Regions from separate parts of the Clostridium sp. CM042 genome, predicted to be linked through region 1. Evidence: riboswitches for the same ligand, from Rfam matches in the RefSeq annotation. Region 1 holds a riboswitch; each other region holds the start of a gene.

Region 1 (5,974 bases):
TTGTTAAAGGAAAAGAAGCTGTTAAAACGGTTATTTTAGAAGCAGAAAAAGATGGAGTATATCGAATTTATGGAGAAGGCAGTATTGGTGGAGATATTGCAAAAGGCGTTGGAGCAAATTTAGTAGCAAAATCAAATGATAAAATGGGAAATGAGGATTTGATAAAGCTTAATCCTGATGTAATTTTCACTGTCTATTACGGCAAAGAAATTGATAAAGACGCTGCATTAAAAAGCATTACAAACAATCCTGGGCTTTCAAGCATTTCGGCAATAAAGTCAAAACGGGTTCATCCTATAATGTTAAGTGAAGTTTATGCTAGTGGTATTAGAACTTTAGATGGTATAGAAACAATTTCAAAAGGATTATACCCTGAATTATATGGAAATAAATAAGAATGAAGCGAATTTATAAGAATAACACACAAAATGGTTTGCTCAATGGAACACCTACTTATATATGTGTTTCCATTATACTTGTTATTATCTTGATTTTTTCCATTCTAATAACCGTAACTATGGGCTCTGTTGAGATTTCTATAAAAGATGTATATGAAATCATAATGTATAAGTTATTTAGCATTGGTGATGCAAAGTTTTTATCAAGCGGTACTATACATGATATTGTCTGGTTTATAAGGCTTCCAAGAATTATTTTGGAAGTTGCTGTAGGAATAGGTCTTTCAGTATGTGGGGTCATCATGCAAGCAATCGTAAAAAATCCATTAGCAGATCCTTATATATTAGGTATTTCTTCAGGAGCGTCGTTAGGTGCTACCTTAGCTATCCTGCTTGGGGTAGGTGTTTTTTTTGGCAGTAATTATGTAGGCATATGTGCTTTTCTAGGAGCGTTTGCAATATCAATACTTGTATTAACCCTTGCAAATGTAAATGGGAGAGCTAATTCAACAAAGCTTTTGCTGGCGGGTATGGCATTAAGTAGTGTGTGTTCAGCATTTTCAAGTTTTATTGTATACTTTGCCAATGATAGAGAGGGTATGCAGAGTATAACATATTGGCTTATGGGAAGCCTTACAGGCGCAAAATGGCAAAATATAAGAATAATTCTTCCGGTTGTAATAGTAGCTACACTATTTTTTATTACTCAATATAGAACGCTTAATTTGATGCTGCTTGGTGATGAAGTTTCTATAACTTTAGGTACAGATTTGCAGAAGTATCGACAATTTTATCTTATAATTACATCAGTTGTAATTGGATTTATTGTATATGCATCAGGGATAATTGGATTTGTGGGACTTATTATTCCTCATCTTATAAGAATGATATTTGGAACAGATCATAAAAGAATTATTCTACTATCTGCATTAACGGGAGCTATATTTTTGATTTGGTCAGATGTTTTATCTAGAATTATAATACCAGGAAGTGAACTTCCAATAGGAATATTAATTTCTATGATTGGTGCCCCAATTTTTATATATCTTATGGTAAGTAAATCATACGGATTTGGAGGTAATAATTGATGGAAATAAAGACTTTAGATGTAGAAGCTTATTTAGGTGGAAGTCATATTTTGAAGGGTTTAAGTATAAATGCAAAGAAAAAAGAATTCGTAGGCATTATAGGACCTAATGGAAGTGGTAAAAGTACACTTTTAAAATGTATATACCGAACATTACAGCCTTCTACAGGAGCTGTATTTTTAGATGATAAAAATATTAAAGATTTTGCTATGAAAGAAAGTGCAAAAAAAATGGCAGTGGTGTCTCAACATAATAATTATAATTTTGATTTTACTGTTTCGGATATGGTTCTAATGGGACGAGCACCACATAAAAAGTTTATAGAAAAAGACAATGCGGGGGATTATAAAATTATGGAAGAGTCTTTAGAAAAAGTGGGTATGACAGAGTATGCTAAACGAAGCTTTTCAACCTTATCAGGGGGAGAAAAGCAAAGAATAATTCTTGCAAGAGCCTTAGCACAAAAAACAGAATGTCTTATTTTAGACGAACCTACAAATCATCTAGATATAAAGTATCAGCTTCAGTTTATGGCTACTGTAAAGGAACTTGGTGTCACAGTTATATCTGCTATTCATGATTTAAATATTGCTGCTTTATATTGTGATAAAATTTATGCTATGAAAGCAGGTAAAATTGTTAGTTATGGAACACCGACAGAGGTCTTAACCCAAGAATTAATAAAGTCCTTGTATGAGGTTGATGCTAACGTTACAGAGGATAAAGAAACTGGTCTTTTAAATATTATGTATAAACCTTCTTATATAAAATGATAGTCTATATTGTGTTTATATCAAGTACAATTTCTTCAATTATATCTTTGATTTGCATATTCCTTGTGCCTGGCATATAAATACCATATTTGAACAAGCAAATTTTTTTATGATTGTTTGACCAAGACCTGCCCCTTGTGTGTCTATTACAGCTTACTGAAAATAAGGAAAGTTTAAATTCTAAAGGTGAAATTTGTGGAATGATTAAATACAAGATAAATATAGTTAAGTTAATCGATAATATTGTAGATTCTTAGATTAAATAAATTACTTATCTTATGTAGGTGTCATAAAATCAAACATTAATTACCTCATTTTTCAAAAAAATTCAAATAGAACACTTAATTTCGTTAAAGAAATTTTGACAATCAAGTATTTAAAATGTATACTTGGTTTATGGAATAATATAGTTTATTTAACTTAATATTGAATTTAAAGGTATGAGATGTTTTGCATTTCATTTAAAAGGGAACCAGGTGAAAGGCCTGAACGGTCCCGCCGCTGTAATGGTGAGAAGCTCTAAATTATACCACTGACAATTTTGTTGGGAAGGATTAAAGCGACTATGAGCCAAAGTCAGAAGAACTGCCTTTATTAATACACCAAGAACGCTACGAGTGATAGGGGGTGTGACGCATATTTGTATGAAAATGCATTTTATACTTTGTGTTTTTTACAAATATGGTTAGTACTGTTATCAAGCCCTTTAGCATAAATGCTAAAGGGCTTAATTTTTAGTTGAGAAAGAAATTATGATTATTTTACTGAGGAAAGGTAATATAATTGATAATTATAAGGAGGCATATTATGCAAACAAAGATAAAGGAATTTGTGCTTATAAACATAGGAATGTCTATGGTATCAGCAGGTTTATATTTCTTTTTAATGCCAAATAATTTAGCGACAGGTGGGGCGAATGGATTAGCTATAGTTATAAATAAATTTACAGGGGGATTATCCGTAGGTTGGATAATGATAATAATAAATCTTGTTTTGTTTGTAATAGCATTTATTGTTATCGGAAAGAGTTTTGGTGGAAAAAGTGTATATGCAAGCTTTGGTGTATCGGGTATTATAATTATGTTTCAAAAGTTTATACCTATTAATAATTCACTTACAGGAGATATTTTATTGGAACTTATATTTGGAATACTAATATCAGGAATAGGTATGGCTATAGTATTTAATCAAAATGCTTCAACGGGGGGTACAGATATCTTAGCTAAGATATTAAATAAATTTTTCCATATAAATCTAGGTAAAGGAGTTTTAATGTGTGATTTAATCATAACTTTAATGGCAGCTTTTGCTTTTGGAATTAAGCTATCATTATATGCAATGCTTGGAGTTATAATTAATGGTTTTCTTATAGATGACATTATAGAGGGAATAAACATGTGCAAAGAAGTTACAATTATAAGCAAGAATAGCGATAAGATAAGGAAATATATAAGAGAAGAGCTAGATAAAACATCTACTGTATATAACGGAGTAGGGGATTTTTCAGATGAGAATAAAGAAGTTGTTGTGGTTATACTAGGAAGAAGGGAATTTATAACACTTAAAAAATTCATAAAATCTGTTGACAGGGATGCTTTTGTAACAGTGAATAATATTTATGAAGTCTTTGGACATGGATTTAAGTCCTTAACACATTAAATCATCTTCTGGGAAACTGTAATATTAACTGATTTAACACTTCAGAGGTCGTAGCAATGATTGTAGTGGATTAGTCGATTAATTCAATATGCTTTGGGAGGGATTTTTATTGACGTTATAATAAATAAAAAAAGTGGAGTACCACTTTATATTCAAATTAAACAACAGATTATAGATAAAATAGAAAAAGGAACTCTCAAAGTTGGAACAAAATTACCTACAGAAAGAGAATTATCTGAAATGTTTAAAGTAAGCAGAAATACTGTAAGCACTGCATATAATGACTTGGAACAAGAGGGGGCTTTGAAAGCCCAGCAAGGCAAGGGAACGTTTGTAACTGAAGATTTTATATCTTGGGAAAGTAAAAACAAAATAATAAAATTCATTGACTTAGGACTAGGGGAAGCTCTGAAAAGTGGAATGAAACTAGAAGAGTTTTTAGAGATAGTAGATCAAAGGGTAGATGTAAAAACATATATTAGATAAAATTTAGCAATAAGAATATAGTATGATGCTGCTTGCTGATGAAGTTTCTATAACTTTAGGTACAAATTTGCAGAAGTATCGACAATTTTATCTTATAATTACATCAGTTGTAATTGGATTCATTGTATACGCATCAGTTATATTACTTTTTATATCAAGTACAATTTCTTCAATTATATCTTTGATTTGCATATTCCTTGTGCCCGGTATATAAATACCATGTTTTTGTAGTGGAAGTATATATTTGGTACAATCCATATTAAATATTGACGTGGCAATCATGGGAGTAATTTCACCGTTTATGCCACCACTACAGATTATTCCAATTGGACCGATTATACTATCAACTTTATTTTTTTTGCAAAATGAGCAAATTGATTCCGCTCCACTTATACCAATATTTGCACCAGCTCTTATCATATTTGAACAAGCAAATGTATTTGTAGCAAGTGCAATAATATAGATATCTAGGTTGATTTCTTTACGAATTTTTTTTATGATTGTTTGACCAATACCTGCCCCTTGTGCGTCTATTACAGCTATTTTCATGGTAATGCCTCCAAAAAATAAAATTTATAATGTGATGATATCTATTTTTATATACATAAACATTATTATACTATAATGTTTATGTATATTCTATTTTTAGCCCAAATAAATATTGATAGGAACAGGACTAAATTGATTTGTTAATTATATTGAAGATAAAGCTGAATTCTTTTGATAATTTTAAAATAAAAACGAAGCCTATTAATTGAACGAAGCCCAATTAAGTTATAATAATATGTTTACAATAAAAATTCTCCCATAAAGGTATTAATTTTATAATTCAAGGCAAAATAAAGAAAATGATATTAATAATATAATCGATATAAATGAAGGGGAGAATTTGGTGAAAAACGAGGAAAGTATAAAGGTTATTCCTTTAGGAGGCCTTGGAGAAATAGGTAAGAATATAACGGCCATTGAATACGCGGATGAAATCATTGTTATAGACTGTGGTATAGCATTTCCTGATGAGGGAATGTATGGTGTAGATTTAGTAATTCCAGATATAACTTATTTAAAAAATAATAGGGAAAAAGTAAAGGGTATTTTTTTAACCCATGGACATGAAGATCATATAGGGTCGCTTCCGTACATTCTAAAACAATTGAATGTGCCTATTTATGGTACTAGGTTAACATTAGGGCTAATTGAAAATAAACTAAAGGAGCACAATATATTATCTAGTTGTGAACTTCACAATGTAAATGCTGGAGAAACGATAGAACTACAAAATCTTAAAATTGAATTCATAAGGGTTACTCACAGCATAGCAGACTCCTGTGCTATTGCCATCCACTCGCCACTAGGTGTTATATTACATACTGGTGATTTCAAAATTGATTATACCCCCATTGATGGATTAGTCATGGATCTTGAACGTATCTCAAATTTAGGTAAAGAGGGCGTGCTACTTCTTATGGCGGATAGCACAAATGTGGAACGTGAAGGGCATACAATTTCTGAAAAAACTATAGGGAAGACTCTAACTAGAATAATTTCTAATGCAGAGGGAAGAGTTATT
Region 2 (5,974 bases), 890 kb from region 1:
GTTCAAGTGTTATAATAAGTAAGGGGTGGTAAAAAAATGTCGAAAAAAAACTTAAAAGTAATTCTTTTTACAACGATAGGGATTATATTAATAGTAATGGCAGTATTTATGTTTAATTTTTTTACAAAGATGGATAGTGCAACAAAAACATTTGATACATATAAGAATAAGTGGGTAAAGCAGGATTTCAAAACAATGTATAGCATGCTTTCAGTTAAAACTAAGGAAACAATAACTGAAAAGGAATTCGTAGATAAATACAATGCTATTTATAGTGGAATAGAGGCTAAAAATATATCTATTAAAGTGGACAATGAAGATAAAATTAAGGATGGAAATAAAAAAGCTATAAATATACCATTTTCTATAGTTATGGATACTGCAGCAGGGCAATTAAAAATGCCAGGCTACCAGGCAACTATGGTGAAGGAAGAGGTTAACAACAAAAAGCAGTGGACATTAGTCTGGAATGAGAAAATGATATTTCCTAGTATGGAAGCGGGAGATAAGGTTAGGGTAGAGCCAGAAGTGGCTATACGTGGAGAAATTTATGATAGGAGTAAAAAACCACTTGCAATAAATACAATAAATGATTTAATTGTTACGATTGGAATAAAACCTATTACATTTATTAAAAATAAGGATGATAATATATCGCAGATGGCTAAGATACTAGATATTGATGCTTCAGTTATAGAAAATAAACTAAAGGATAATGAAAATTCTGATCAATTTATACCGATTATTAACATACTACGCACTGAAAAAGTAAAAATAGATGGAGTTATGAAGCTTGATGGGGTAATCCAGAACAAGCCTAAAGGTAGAGTATATCCAGGTGGTGAAGCTTTGGGGTCGCTTATAGGATACATTAAGCCGATAACTGCTGAGGAACTACAAAAGAATGCTAGTAAGGGGTATAACTCATTTAGTTTAATAGGAAAGGCAGGTCTTGAACAGGTTTATGAAGACAGGCTTAAGGGTGAAAATGGAGCAACAATATATATATCAAAACAAAATAATAACGATAAGGTTGTAATTCTTAAAAAAGAATCAAAAGCAGGTGAAAATATAACATTATCAGTAGATAGTGAACTACAGAAGAAAATATATGAAGGAATGAATAAAGAGGCAGGAGCCAGTTCGGCAATAAATCCCAAAACTGGAGAAGTATTGGCTTTAGTAAGCTCCCCGTCATATGATTCAAATGCAATTACCACCTATGTTTCTAATACCCAAAAGGCAGAGTGGGAAAAAACAGGGGATCCATTTAAAAATAGATTTACGGCTGTATATTCTCCAGGGTCTACATTTAAACTGATAACGGCTGCGGTTGGCTTAGATCAAGGGAAGATAAAACCTAGTGAACTTATTAACATACCGGGAAACGAATGGCAACCAGATACATCATGGGGACTCAATAAGGTTACTAGGGTTGGTGAACCGAGAGAGTCAGTGAATTTGCAGGATGCATTTGTATATTCTGATAACATATATTTTGCAAAGGCAGCTCTTAATATAGGCAAAGAAGAATTTATAAAAGGATGTGACAATTTTGGAATAGGGCAAAAGCTTCCAATAGATTATCCAATAGCTAATTCACAAGTAGCCAATGGTAACAACATTAAAAATGATGTAGCGTTAGCAGATACTGGTTATGGTCAGGGGGAGGTTCTTATGAGTCCACTTCACCTTGCACTATCGTATAGCACAGTTGTTAACGATGGAAATATTATGTCTCCAACTTTAGAGGTCTTGAATGAAAAGGTAAAGGCTAAGGTTTGGAAAGCTAATGTAATTTCTGTGAATAATATAGGAACCCTAAAAGATGATCTTTCTGCAGTTATAGAAAACCCGAATGGTACAGGTCATGAGGCAAAAGTTGATGGGCAAGCTCTTGCGGGTAAAACTGGAACAGCAGAACTTAAGAAAGATGACAATGATAAAACAGCAGAAGAAAATGGATGGTTTATATGTATGGATACTGCGAGTCCTAAAATAGTAGTATCAATGTTAATGGAAAATGTTAAAGATAAAGGTGGCAGTCATCATGTGGTACCTATTGTAAAAGGAGTAATGGAATATTACTTAAATAAAACACCAAAATAGTGATAGCAAGTAGGTAGAATGATTAATATTGCTTTAATATTTTTTTGATGTTACAATAACCATAGTAAAATTAATAAAAATTAAATATTGTTTTAGGTGCCCGTAACAAGGGTTAAAAGGGAAAGTGATTAAAAAACCACTGCAGCCCACCGCTACTGTATTAGAGGATGAAATCCAAAGGACCATTGGGAAACTGAGAAGGTTGGAGAGTAAGATGATGCTAAAGCCAGTAAACCTGCCTAATGCTTAAAATTTTAGTCTTCGGAGGGAGGATGAAAAATGCGTGATTTAACAATAATATTGGGTTATCCAATATGTGAAAAATTCAATTGCATTATTCCACATCCTTGAGGTGTGGTTTTTTTATTTGCTGATTTTTTAACATAATAATATATTATTAAAATAATAAGGAGTATACTATGAAAAAAATTATAATTATAACAGGTGGCGCAAGGAGTGGGAAAAGTACATATGCTGAGAAGCTAGCTAAAGAAGAGAAGGGTGGCGTACTTTATATTGCAACTTCAATCCCGTTTGATGATGAAATGAAGGACAGAGTAAAGAAACATAAAGAAAGAAGACCAGCTTCTTGGTATACATTTGAAGGCTATAAGAATTTAAAACAGGTATTCTATAACGAAGAAATGCAGTTTGATACGATTTTATTAGATTGTATTACAATAATGACTACAAATCTTATGTTTGATGAAGCAGGGGATAATTTTGATGATCTTAATAATCAAGATATAAATGCAATGGAAAAAGGGATTTTACAAGAGGTAGAAGTATTTCTTGACGAAGCAGAAAAAAACTTAAAAACAATAATTCTTGTAACTAACGAAATTGGCTCTGGAATTGTACCAGAATACAAGATGGCAAGGGTTTTTAGAGATATTGCAGGTAGAGTTAATCAGTATATTGCATCAAGGGCTCAGGAAGTTCACATGGTGGTTTGTGGTATACCAATTAAAATTAAATAAGTAATTAAAAAATAAAAATTTATGGAGGCAACTTATGTTTAAAAGAAAAAGTATAATAGGTCTAGTTTTAGCTGTTTTTGTTTGTGTTGTATTTAGTGCGTGTGGTAGCAAGGGTGAGAATAAAGAGTCTCTTAATACTACTAAAAAGGAAACAAATGCTGTAGTATATCCTCTAAAGGTAGTTGATTCATATAATAGAACGGTTACCATTGAAAAAGAACCTAAAAGGATTATTACGATTGCACCAAATATAACAGAGGGAATGTATGCACTTGGTAAAGGGTCCAGTATAGTTGGTAGAAGTGATTACGATGATTACCCAGCTCAGGCACTTAAGGTTGCATCTGTTGGTGACTTATTACAACCAAGTATAGAAAAAATTGTTGAACTAAAACCTGATGTAGTTATTGCATCAACTCATTTTGATAAGGATGTTATTAAAAAATTAGAAGATCTTAATATAAAAGTTATAGTGCTTTATGGCGAAGAGAATTTTACTGGTGTATATAATACAATGTCAAAGCTTGGGCAGATTGTAAATGCCAATGAAGAAGCAAAGACAGTAATATCAGACATGAAAAAGAAAGTTGCAGAAATAACTGATAAGGTTAAGGATGCTAAGAAGCCAACAGTGTATTATGTAGCAGGATTCGGCAAGAGTGGTGATTTCACAGCAGGAAAAGATACATTTATAGGTGATATAATAGAAATGGCTGGCGGGAAAAACGCTGCGGGTGACGTAGTTGGTTGGAACTACAGTGTAGAAAAGCTTGTAGAAAAAAATCCTGATGTGCTAATTTGTTCTAAGTTCTATGATTCAAAGAAAGGTATAAAAGCTACCAATGGTTACAAAGATTTGAAAGCAGTTAAGAACGGTAAATTATTGGAGATTGATGAAAATATTATTGTTAGGCAGGGACCGAGACTTGCAGAAGGGCTTGAAGCAATTGCTAAATTAGTTCATCCTGAACTTTTCAAATAAAAGGGGTTAAACAACCATGACGTTTATAGAAAATAAGAGTTATTATCGAAGAGTTTTTGCAGTAGGGATATTTTTACTCCTAATTGTAATAATTGTAGCAACAAATTTTGGGGTGGCAGATATTTCTTTAAAACAGACAGCCCTAATTATAATAAGTAAGATTCCAATATTAAATAACATTGTATCCTTAGACGGAATTAATCCTACATCTGCAATCATATTGCTAAATTTAAGACTTCCTAGAATACTTTTATCTTGTTTAGTAGGAGCGGCACTCTCAGTGGTTGGTACTTCTTTTCAGGGAATTTTTAAGAATCCAATGGCAGACCCCTTTATTCTCGGAGTTTCGTCTGGAGCCGCACTGGGTGCCACTATAACCATGGTTTTTCTTAATGAAATCAATTTTTTAGGAATGAGCATGGTAGCATGCAATGCTTTTATAGGGGCTATAATAACTACTTTTTTGGTTTATAATATTGCGAGAGTCGGTACAAAAGTTCCAGTTACCACACTTTTACTATCGGGTGTTGCTATAAATTATCTGTTATCATCTATTATTTCATTAATGATGACATTTAATAGAGATAATATTGAAAAAATAGTTATGTGGACTATGGGAAGTTTTTCAACAGCTGGCTTTAACGAGGTAATTTTACTATTTATAATAATAGTCCCCTCAATTTTATTTATATTTACATTTTCAAGAGATTTGAATATCATGCTACTTGGGGAAGAGAGTGCTAGAAGTCTTGGTGTAGATGTAAATGGATTAAAAAAGTATATACTTGTAATAAGTACCTTGATGGTGGCAGCAGTCGTATCTGTAAGTGGAATAATTGGCTTTGTAGGCCTTATAGTGCCGCATTCTATTAGAATGATCTTTGGATCAGACAACAGGGTGGTTGTACCATTTTCCGCACTTGGGGGAGCTATATTTTTAATGATTTGCGATACTCTTGCAAGAACAATTGTGCCTCCGTCAGAAATACCAGTTGGAATTATTACTTCAATTTTTGGAGTGCCATTTTTTATATATTTATTATATAGAACAAAGAAGAAGGCGATGTAATTGATAGAGATAAATAATGTAAGTTTTTCATTTGAACAGGAAGTATTAAAGAATATTAACATAAATATAGAAAGAGGGAAATTTCACACTATCCTAGGACCAAATGGATCAGGTAAAACTACTCTTCTAAGGATATTATCAAAATCACTCCAAACTGAAAAAGGTGAAGTTTTTATTGATGAAAAGGACTTAACCCAAATAAAATCAAAGGTTTTAGCAAAAAAAATGGCCGTGGTGCCGCAAAGCACAGAAATTGAATTCGATTTTTCAGTACAAGATATAGTTCTTATGGGAAGGACCCCCCATATTTCTAGATTCTGCTCAGAAAGTGAAAAAGATATGGGTATAGCTAAAAAAGCTATGAAAATGACAAATACTTGGGCTCTTAGAAATAAAAGCATAAATGCATTAAGTGGCGGAGAAAGACAACGAGTGGTAGTGGCAAGAGCGATTGCCCAAGAAACAGGAATAATCCTTTTAGATGAGCCTATTTCTCACCTAGATATTCATCAGCAAATTGAGATAATGAAACAATTAAAACAATTAAATGAAAATAAAAACATAACAATTATTGCTGTGCTGCATGATTTGAACATAGCAGCTGCGTATGGAAATCATATGATACTAATGCATGATTGCGGAGTCTACAAAGATGGAACTCCGGAGGAAGTATTAACAGAAGATATAATTAAAGAAGTTTATGGATTAGATGTATATATAACTAAAAATCCTAAAACGGGAAAGACTTTTATTATGCCATTTTAGTAGCAAAGGTAATTCTTTGCTACATTTGTTTTTTTTGAAACAATGTGGGAAAATAGATATAATGGAGGA
Region 3 (5,974 bases), 1.3 Mb from region 1:
TATCTTGGAGAATTAAAAGATAATTTGGTAAGCAAAGTTTATTATGGGAAAACATCAGAAAATACTGAAAATTGGAAAGTAATTGATTTACAAAAACCTTCTAAAAAAAATGATTTATTCGTTACATCTCTTGGTAAGGTCTATCAAAATGATGCAATGAAAGCTGTAATAAAAGATATTAGTTCTGGAACTGAAACTAGCTATAAAGGAGAATTATTGCAATTGTATACTAAGGGAATAGTATCATTGGTTAATAATAAAGAAGTATCTTTTGTTCTTTTTAAGTAGTCGATACTATGATGTTTTATTTAAGACCTTATCTTTTTAAGATAAGGTTTTTTCTATAATCTGAAAATATAAGTTAATTCATAAGGATATGGTTGTGATAATATATTATTTTGCTTTGAGAATATTCAATTCAAAATAACAATAAACTTTGTTATAATAGGTACATTAGACATCTTAAAAAATAACAAGTCAAAGATGCATTAACAAGATGAGTAGCGATTAACATTGCCTACCATGTAGGAATATAAGGAGGAATAAACTTGGATACACAACAAATATTAAATAAGATTTTGATGATACCGGCAATTTTATTAGCATTTACTTTTCATGAGTATGCGCATGCTATCGTAGCAGATAGGTTAGGAGACAAAACTCCACGATTTCAAGGGAGACTTACTCTGAATCCGATCGCACATATAGATCCAATGGGATTTCTTATGATTATATTAGTAGGATTTGGTTGGGCAAAGCCTGTTCAGACAAATCCTAGTGCATTTAAAAATTATTATAAGGATGATTTGAAAGTTTCAGTTGCAGGCCCAATTGCTAATCTGATTCTAGGGTTTGTATTTGCAATTCTGACTGTGTTATTTTCGAAGATTCCACCAATTCATGGTGGATTATATACTATTATTAGCCAAATCTTAATAATTACAGGGTACCTAAATTGTATTTTGTTTTTTCTTAATTTAGTGCCAATACCGGGTTTTGATGGATCTCATATAGTTAGGGATTTATTCCCAAAGTTTTTTTACAATTTACCAGATACAATTTATAGGTATCAATTCTTAATATTTATGGCGTTAATATTGCCTATATTACCTGGTGGACAATCAGTTTTTACTTATATCGTGCAAGCACCAGGGTTATGGTTATTTAAACAGTTTTTAAATATTGCAGGGATGTTTTAAATAAAAAGTAAATTTCATAAAAATTATAAATGTAAGGAGAAAAACATATGCGCTTAAGAAAAAAATATTGGGCTAGGCCAGAGCTTGAAACTAGTCATATTGTAATAACTGACCAATATGATCACAAAGGAAAATGGAATGAAGAATTTAAAAATAACAATGAAATTCATCTAGAACTAGGTTGCGGTAAAGGTAGATTTATATCAGAAAAGTCCAGGAGAGATCTTGATATCAATTTTGTAGGCATTGATTTAAAAGATGAGGTTCTGGTATTTGCCCTTAGAAAAGTTATAGAAGTAAGAGAAATTGAAGGGGCACAAGACATAAATGTACGTCTTATGCCAATGAACATAATGCTTATTGATGATGTGTTTGCAAAAGATGAGATAAGCAGAATTTATATAAATTTTTGTAATCCTTGGCCAAAAGACAGACATAATAAAAGAAGATTAACTCATACTAAGTTCTTGACGAGTTATAAGAAATTCTTAAAACGGGGATCTGAAGTTTGGTTCAAAACAGATGATACAGAGTTATTCGAAGAATCGGTAGAATATTTCAAAGAATGTGGGTTTGAGATATTATTTTCAACTTATGATTTGCATAAAAGTGATTTTAAAGATAATGTGGTTACAGAATATGAGGCTAAATTCACAGAAATAGGAAAAAAAGCTATGTTTCTACAAGCAAAATTAATTTAGCGAATTAATGCATCTCCTTCGGAACTGTTGCAGCTCCGAAGGAGATGACTTATAACCATATGAGACTTAAGCATTTTAAATTCTTATTTATTGACAGGATTAACATAATGCTATAAACTTAATTACATAGAAATGTATTAAATTGAAAATTTTAAAAATGAAACTTATGAATTATATTAGTAAAAAAATGAATAGATTTGTTTAGGTGCCTTTTATTAATCAGCCAATAAAGTGGATGCAGTTACTTTAGTAGATGATTAGTAAGGTGAAAAGGGAATGTGGTGTAATTCCACAGCAGCCCCCGCTACTGTAATTGAGAGAAAATCTTTTATAACTACAAGAAAGGGAAAGTTATAAGAGAAAGTGTATCAAGAGCCAGGAGACCTGCCTAAATTAGTAATATTAAGCTTTCGGCGGGAAAGAACTGTAGAATTCAAGTTAGTGCAATGAAAAATTTGTACATAACAGCAGGTGCGCAAGCTTGCTGTTTTTTTGTTGTGTACCAAAGAAAGAATATAAGCAGGAAGAAAGGAGAAAGAGTAATGGCTAAAGTAATGGTTCAAGGAACCGCTTCATCAGTAGGAAAAAGCATATTAGTAACAGCACTTTGTAGAATTTTTGTGCAAGATGGGTTTTCAGTATGTCCTTTTAAGTCACAGAATATGTCATTGAATTCTTATATTACATTGGATGGAAAAGAAATGGGACGTGCGCAGGTGCTTCAAGCCTATGCGGCAGGATTGGAGCCAGAGGTATATATGAATCCGATTTTATTAAAACCTACCTCCGATAAAAAGTGCCAAATTATCGTTAATGGAAAGGTTTTTGGGAATAGTACAGCTATGGAATATCATAATATGAAATTGGAATTCAAAGACATGTTAAAAAAGCAGTTTGAAGAATTAGAGAAGAAGTTTGATATTATAGTAATGGAAGGAGCAGGTAGCCCTGCAGAAATTAATTTAAGAGATAGAGATATAGTGAACATGGGAATGGCGGAACTTATAGATGCCCCTGTGATACTCGCAGGAGATATAGATAAGGGTGGAGTATTTGCGTCACTAGCAGGGACTTTGCTTTTGCTTAATGAGGTCGAGAAAAAAAGAGTTAAAGCCACTATTATTAATAAGTTTAGAGGAGATTTAGAAATCTTAAAGCCAGGACTTACAATGCTTGAGGACATTATACATATTCCATGTGCAGGGGTAGTTCCTTATTTTAGATTGGAACTCGAAGATGAAGATGGCGCAGTAGAATTTAATAAAAAAATTACTGCACCTATTGATATTGCTGTAATAAAGCTTCCACATATATCAAATTTCACGGATTTAGATGCCTTAAAGGCTGAAGAAGATGTATCAGTTAGATTTGTTACAACTAAAGGAGAATTGGGCACTCCAGACTTGCTTATCATACCGGGAACTAAAAATACTATTGATGATTTAATTTCTTTAAGAAATTCGGGACTTGCAGAAGCGATTCAGCAATATAGTGTAGAAGGTAACGTATTAGGTATTTGTGGAGGATATCAAATGCTAGGAAATAGCTTAAGTGACCCTAATTGCTTAGAGGGAAATTCAAAAGAAACAGATGGTATGAAGCTTTTAGACATAGACACAATATTTGAAGATGAGAAAATAACTACAAGAGTAAAGGCTCGTAGCATTAACATTAGGGATACTAGTCTAGAAACTTATGGTTACGAAATACATATGGGAATTTGTAAATATGGTCATAATGCAAAACCACTTTTTGAAATCTATGATAAGAATGGTTCTGATACGTCATCCTTCGATGGAGCGATAAATGCAGGTGGAAATGTTATGGGTACATATATTCATGGAGTTTTAGATGGAGTAGAGTTTAGAGAACATATGATTAATACTTTAAGGGTAAAAAAAGCTATGGAACCTAAAAAATCTAAGGTTTATGAAAATCTAAGAGAAAAAGAATTAGACAAGCTAGCAGATATAGTTAGAGATAATGTAGACATGGATTCAATCTATAAAATCATAGGAATAAAAAGAGAAAGTTAGGGACAGTTAACAACTATTTAAAAAATTATAACAGTATAAGATAGTGAGGAATTAAAATGGCAATACTATTTCAGATGAACATAATAGATTTAATTTTAGCGGTAATGTTAGACTTATTAATTGGAGATCCATATTGGTTTAAACATCCGGTGATTTATATAGGAAAACTTATTTCTAAATTAGATAAGTTAGGCAGAACGATATGTAAAACTAATGGTCAAATTAAAGTTTTTGGCGGAATTATTGTAGTTATAGTAGCACTTTCTAGTTTTTTAGTGCCTTTTATAATTTTGAGAATTTCTAATAAGTTTTTTTGGTTGTACCATATTCTCAATATAATATTGCTTTGGACAACAATAGCTGCTAGATGCCTTCATAAAGAAGGTAAAAAGGTTTATGATTCTTTAGTTAATAATGATATTTATGACGCAAGAGTTAAATTGTCATACCTTGTAGGGAGAGATACAAAGACCCTTACTGAATATGAAATAGTAAGAGCGGATGTGGAGACAATTGCAGAGAATACAGCAGATGGTGTTATAGCCCCTATTCTTTATGCAATATTAGGGGGAGCACCTTTAGCTATGATGTATAAGGGCATAAATACAATGGATTCAATGCTTGGATATATGAATGAAAAATATAAATATATTGGGTTCTTTCCAGCTAAAACAGACGATGTATTTAATTTTATACCAGCAAGAATAACAGGATTTTTAATCTGTTTGGCAGCACCACTGGTTCGAGGAAATATTGCTTGCAGTATAAAAGTGATGATAAGAGATAGAAAAAATCATAAAAGTCCTAATTGTGCTTATCCAGAAGGAGCAGCAGCAGGAGCTATGGGAGTTAGACTAGGTGGTACGAATGAATATTTTGGAGAAAAAATGTATAAACCAACAATAGGAAACAAAATAAACGATTTGGGAAAAGAACATATAATAGATACAATAAAATTAATGTATGGGGCAATGTTTTATTTAATAATAATATGCATGTTATATGAAATATGCGTATATATGAAATATTAGTAATAGTGATGTATTTTTGGAGATGATATAATGATACAACTTATAGGGCTAAAGCATGATGTGAAAATAGAAATTAGAGAAAAACTTTCAATTATACCAAAACGCCAAGGAAAGTGCTTAGAGGAACTTTTAAATATTTGTGAAGAGGCAGTTATTTTAAGTACCTGTAACAGGACAGAGATATATTTTAAATCTAAGGATGAAGATATTGTTGATAAGATTTTTAAGGCGTTAAATTGGGATAAGAATTTAATAAAGTGTGTAGAAAGTTATAAGGAAGAAAAAGCAATACAACATTTAATGGATGTGGTCTGTGGTTTTGATTCGCTATTACTTGGAGAGGACCAAATTTTAGGGCAAGTTAGGGATGCTTATGAAGCTGCAAAAGGTTCAAAATCAACTAAAAAGGAACTTCAAAGACTTTTTGAAAATGCTATTGCTTGTGGCAAGAAGTTTAGAAATAAATCTAAAATAAGTGAGATACCGGTTTCTTCATCTTCTATGGTAGTTAAAGAAGCAATAGATAGGGGACACAAAAATTTTATGGTTTTAGGCTATGGAGCGGTAGGAGAATTAACTTCAAAATATATACTAGAGGGAAAAATAAATTTACTATATATTGCAGTTAGGGATATTAATAAGGTTAATATAGAAGATCCAAGAGTAAAAATGATACCGTTTAACGACATACATAAATATTATGAAAAGGTGGATTGTGTTATATCTTGTACCACGGCTCCTCATACTGTGGTTCACTTAAAGGAGTTACCGAGCAAACACTTATTATTATTCGATTTAGCTGTACCAAGGGACATTGAAGAAGTAGTAAGTGAAAATCCATTATATGAGGTATATGACATAGATATGTTAGGCGACATCCATGATGCCAATTATAAAAGACGTGAAGCCTCTATGAGGGATAATAGATACATTGTGGATAAAGCTATAAAAGAGTATATAGAGTGGAAAACCATGGAAGAGTTATCGCCTTTTATAAAAAAGTTAAA

The links. A riboswitch is a leader RNA that binds a small molecule or an ion and turns the genes downstream of it on or off. The one in region 1 is predicted to bind cobalamin.
Region 2: linked by a shared signal. The riboswitch ahead of cobU (bifunctional adenosylcobinamide kinase/adenosylcobinamide-phosphate guanylyltransferase) and the one ahead of ACWJJ7_RS09090 (YitT family protein) in region 1 are both predicted to bind cobalamin.
Region 3: linked by a shared signal. The riboswitch ahead of ACWJJ7_RS15550 (cobyric acid synthase) and the one ahead of ACWJJ7_RS09090 (YitT family protein) in region 1 are both predicted to bind cobalamin.

Annotation. Positions count from the first base shown of each region.
Region 1 covers NZ_CM143646.1:1,924,761-1,930,734, reverse strand. Annotated here, with positions in the region: gene ACWJJ7_RS09105 (ABC transporter substrate-binding protein) at 1-395, shown strand, start outside; gene ACWJJ7_RS09100 (FecCD family ABC transporter permease) at 398-1,486, shown strand; gene ACWJJ7_RS09095 (ABC transporter ATP-binding protein) at 1,486-2,259, shown strand; cobalamin riboswitch at 2,679-2,866, shown strand; gene ACWJJ7_RS09090 (YitT family protein) at 3,067-3,918, shown strand; gene ACWJJ7_RS09085 (GntR family transcriptional regulator) at 4,012-4,404, shown strand; gene ACWJJ7_RS09080 (DUF3842 family protein) at 4,492-4,953, opposite strand; gene ACWJJ7_RS09075 (ribonuclease J) at 5,297-5,974, shown strand, end outside.
Region 2 covers NZ_CM143646.1:1,030,842-1,036,815, reverse strand. Annotated here, with positions in the region: gene ACWJJ7_RS04865 (penicillin-binding transpeptidase domain-containing protein) at 37-2,109, shown strand; cobalamin riboswitch at 2,187-2,366, shown strand; gene cobU (bifunctional adenosylcobinamide kinase/adenosylcobinamide-phosphate guanylyltransferase) at 2,529-3,089, shown strand; gene ACWJJ7_RS04855 (ABC transporter substrate-binding protein) at 3,124-4,071, shown strand; gene ACWJJ7_RS04850 (FecCD family ABC transporter permease) at 4,088-5,140, shown strand; gene ACWJJ7_RS04845 (heme ABC transporter ATP-binding protein) at 5,141-5,905, shown strand.
Region 3 covers NZ_CM143646.1:3,253,182-3,259,155, forward strand. Annotated here, with positions in the region: gene ACWJJ7_RS15535 (hypothetical protein) at 1-288, shown strand, start outside; gene ACWJJ7_RS15540 (site-2 protease family protein) at 582-1,199, shown strand; gene trmB (tRNA (guanosine(46)-N7)-methyltransferase TrmB) at 1,247-1,900, shown strand; cobalamin riboswitch at 2,123-2,306, shown strand; gene ACWJJ7_RS15550 (cobyric acid synthase) at 2,443-3,936, shown strand; gene cbiB (adenosylcobinamide-phosphate synthase CbiB) at 4,017-4,967, shown strand; gene hemA (glutamyl-tRNA reductase) at 4,998-5,974, shown strand, end outside.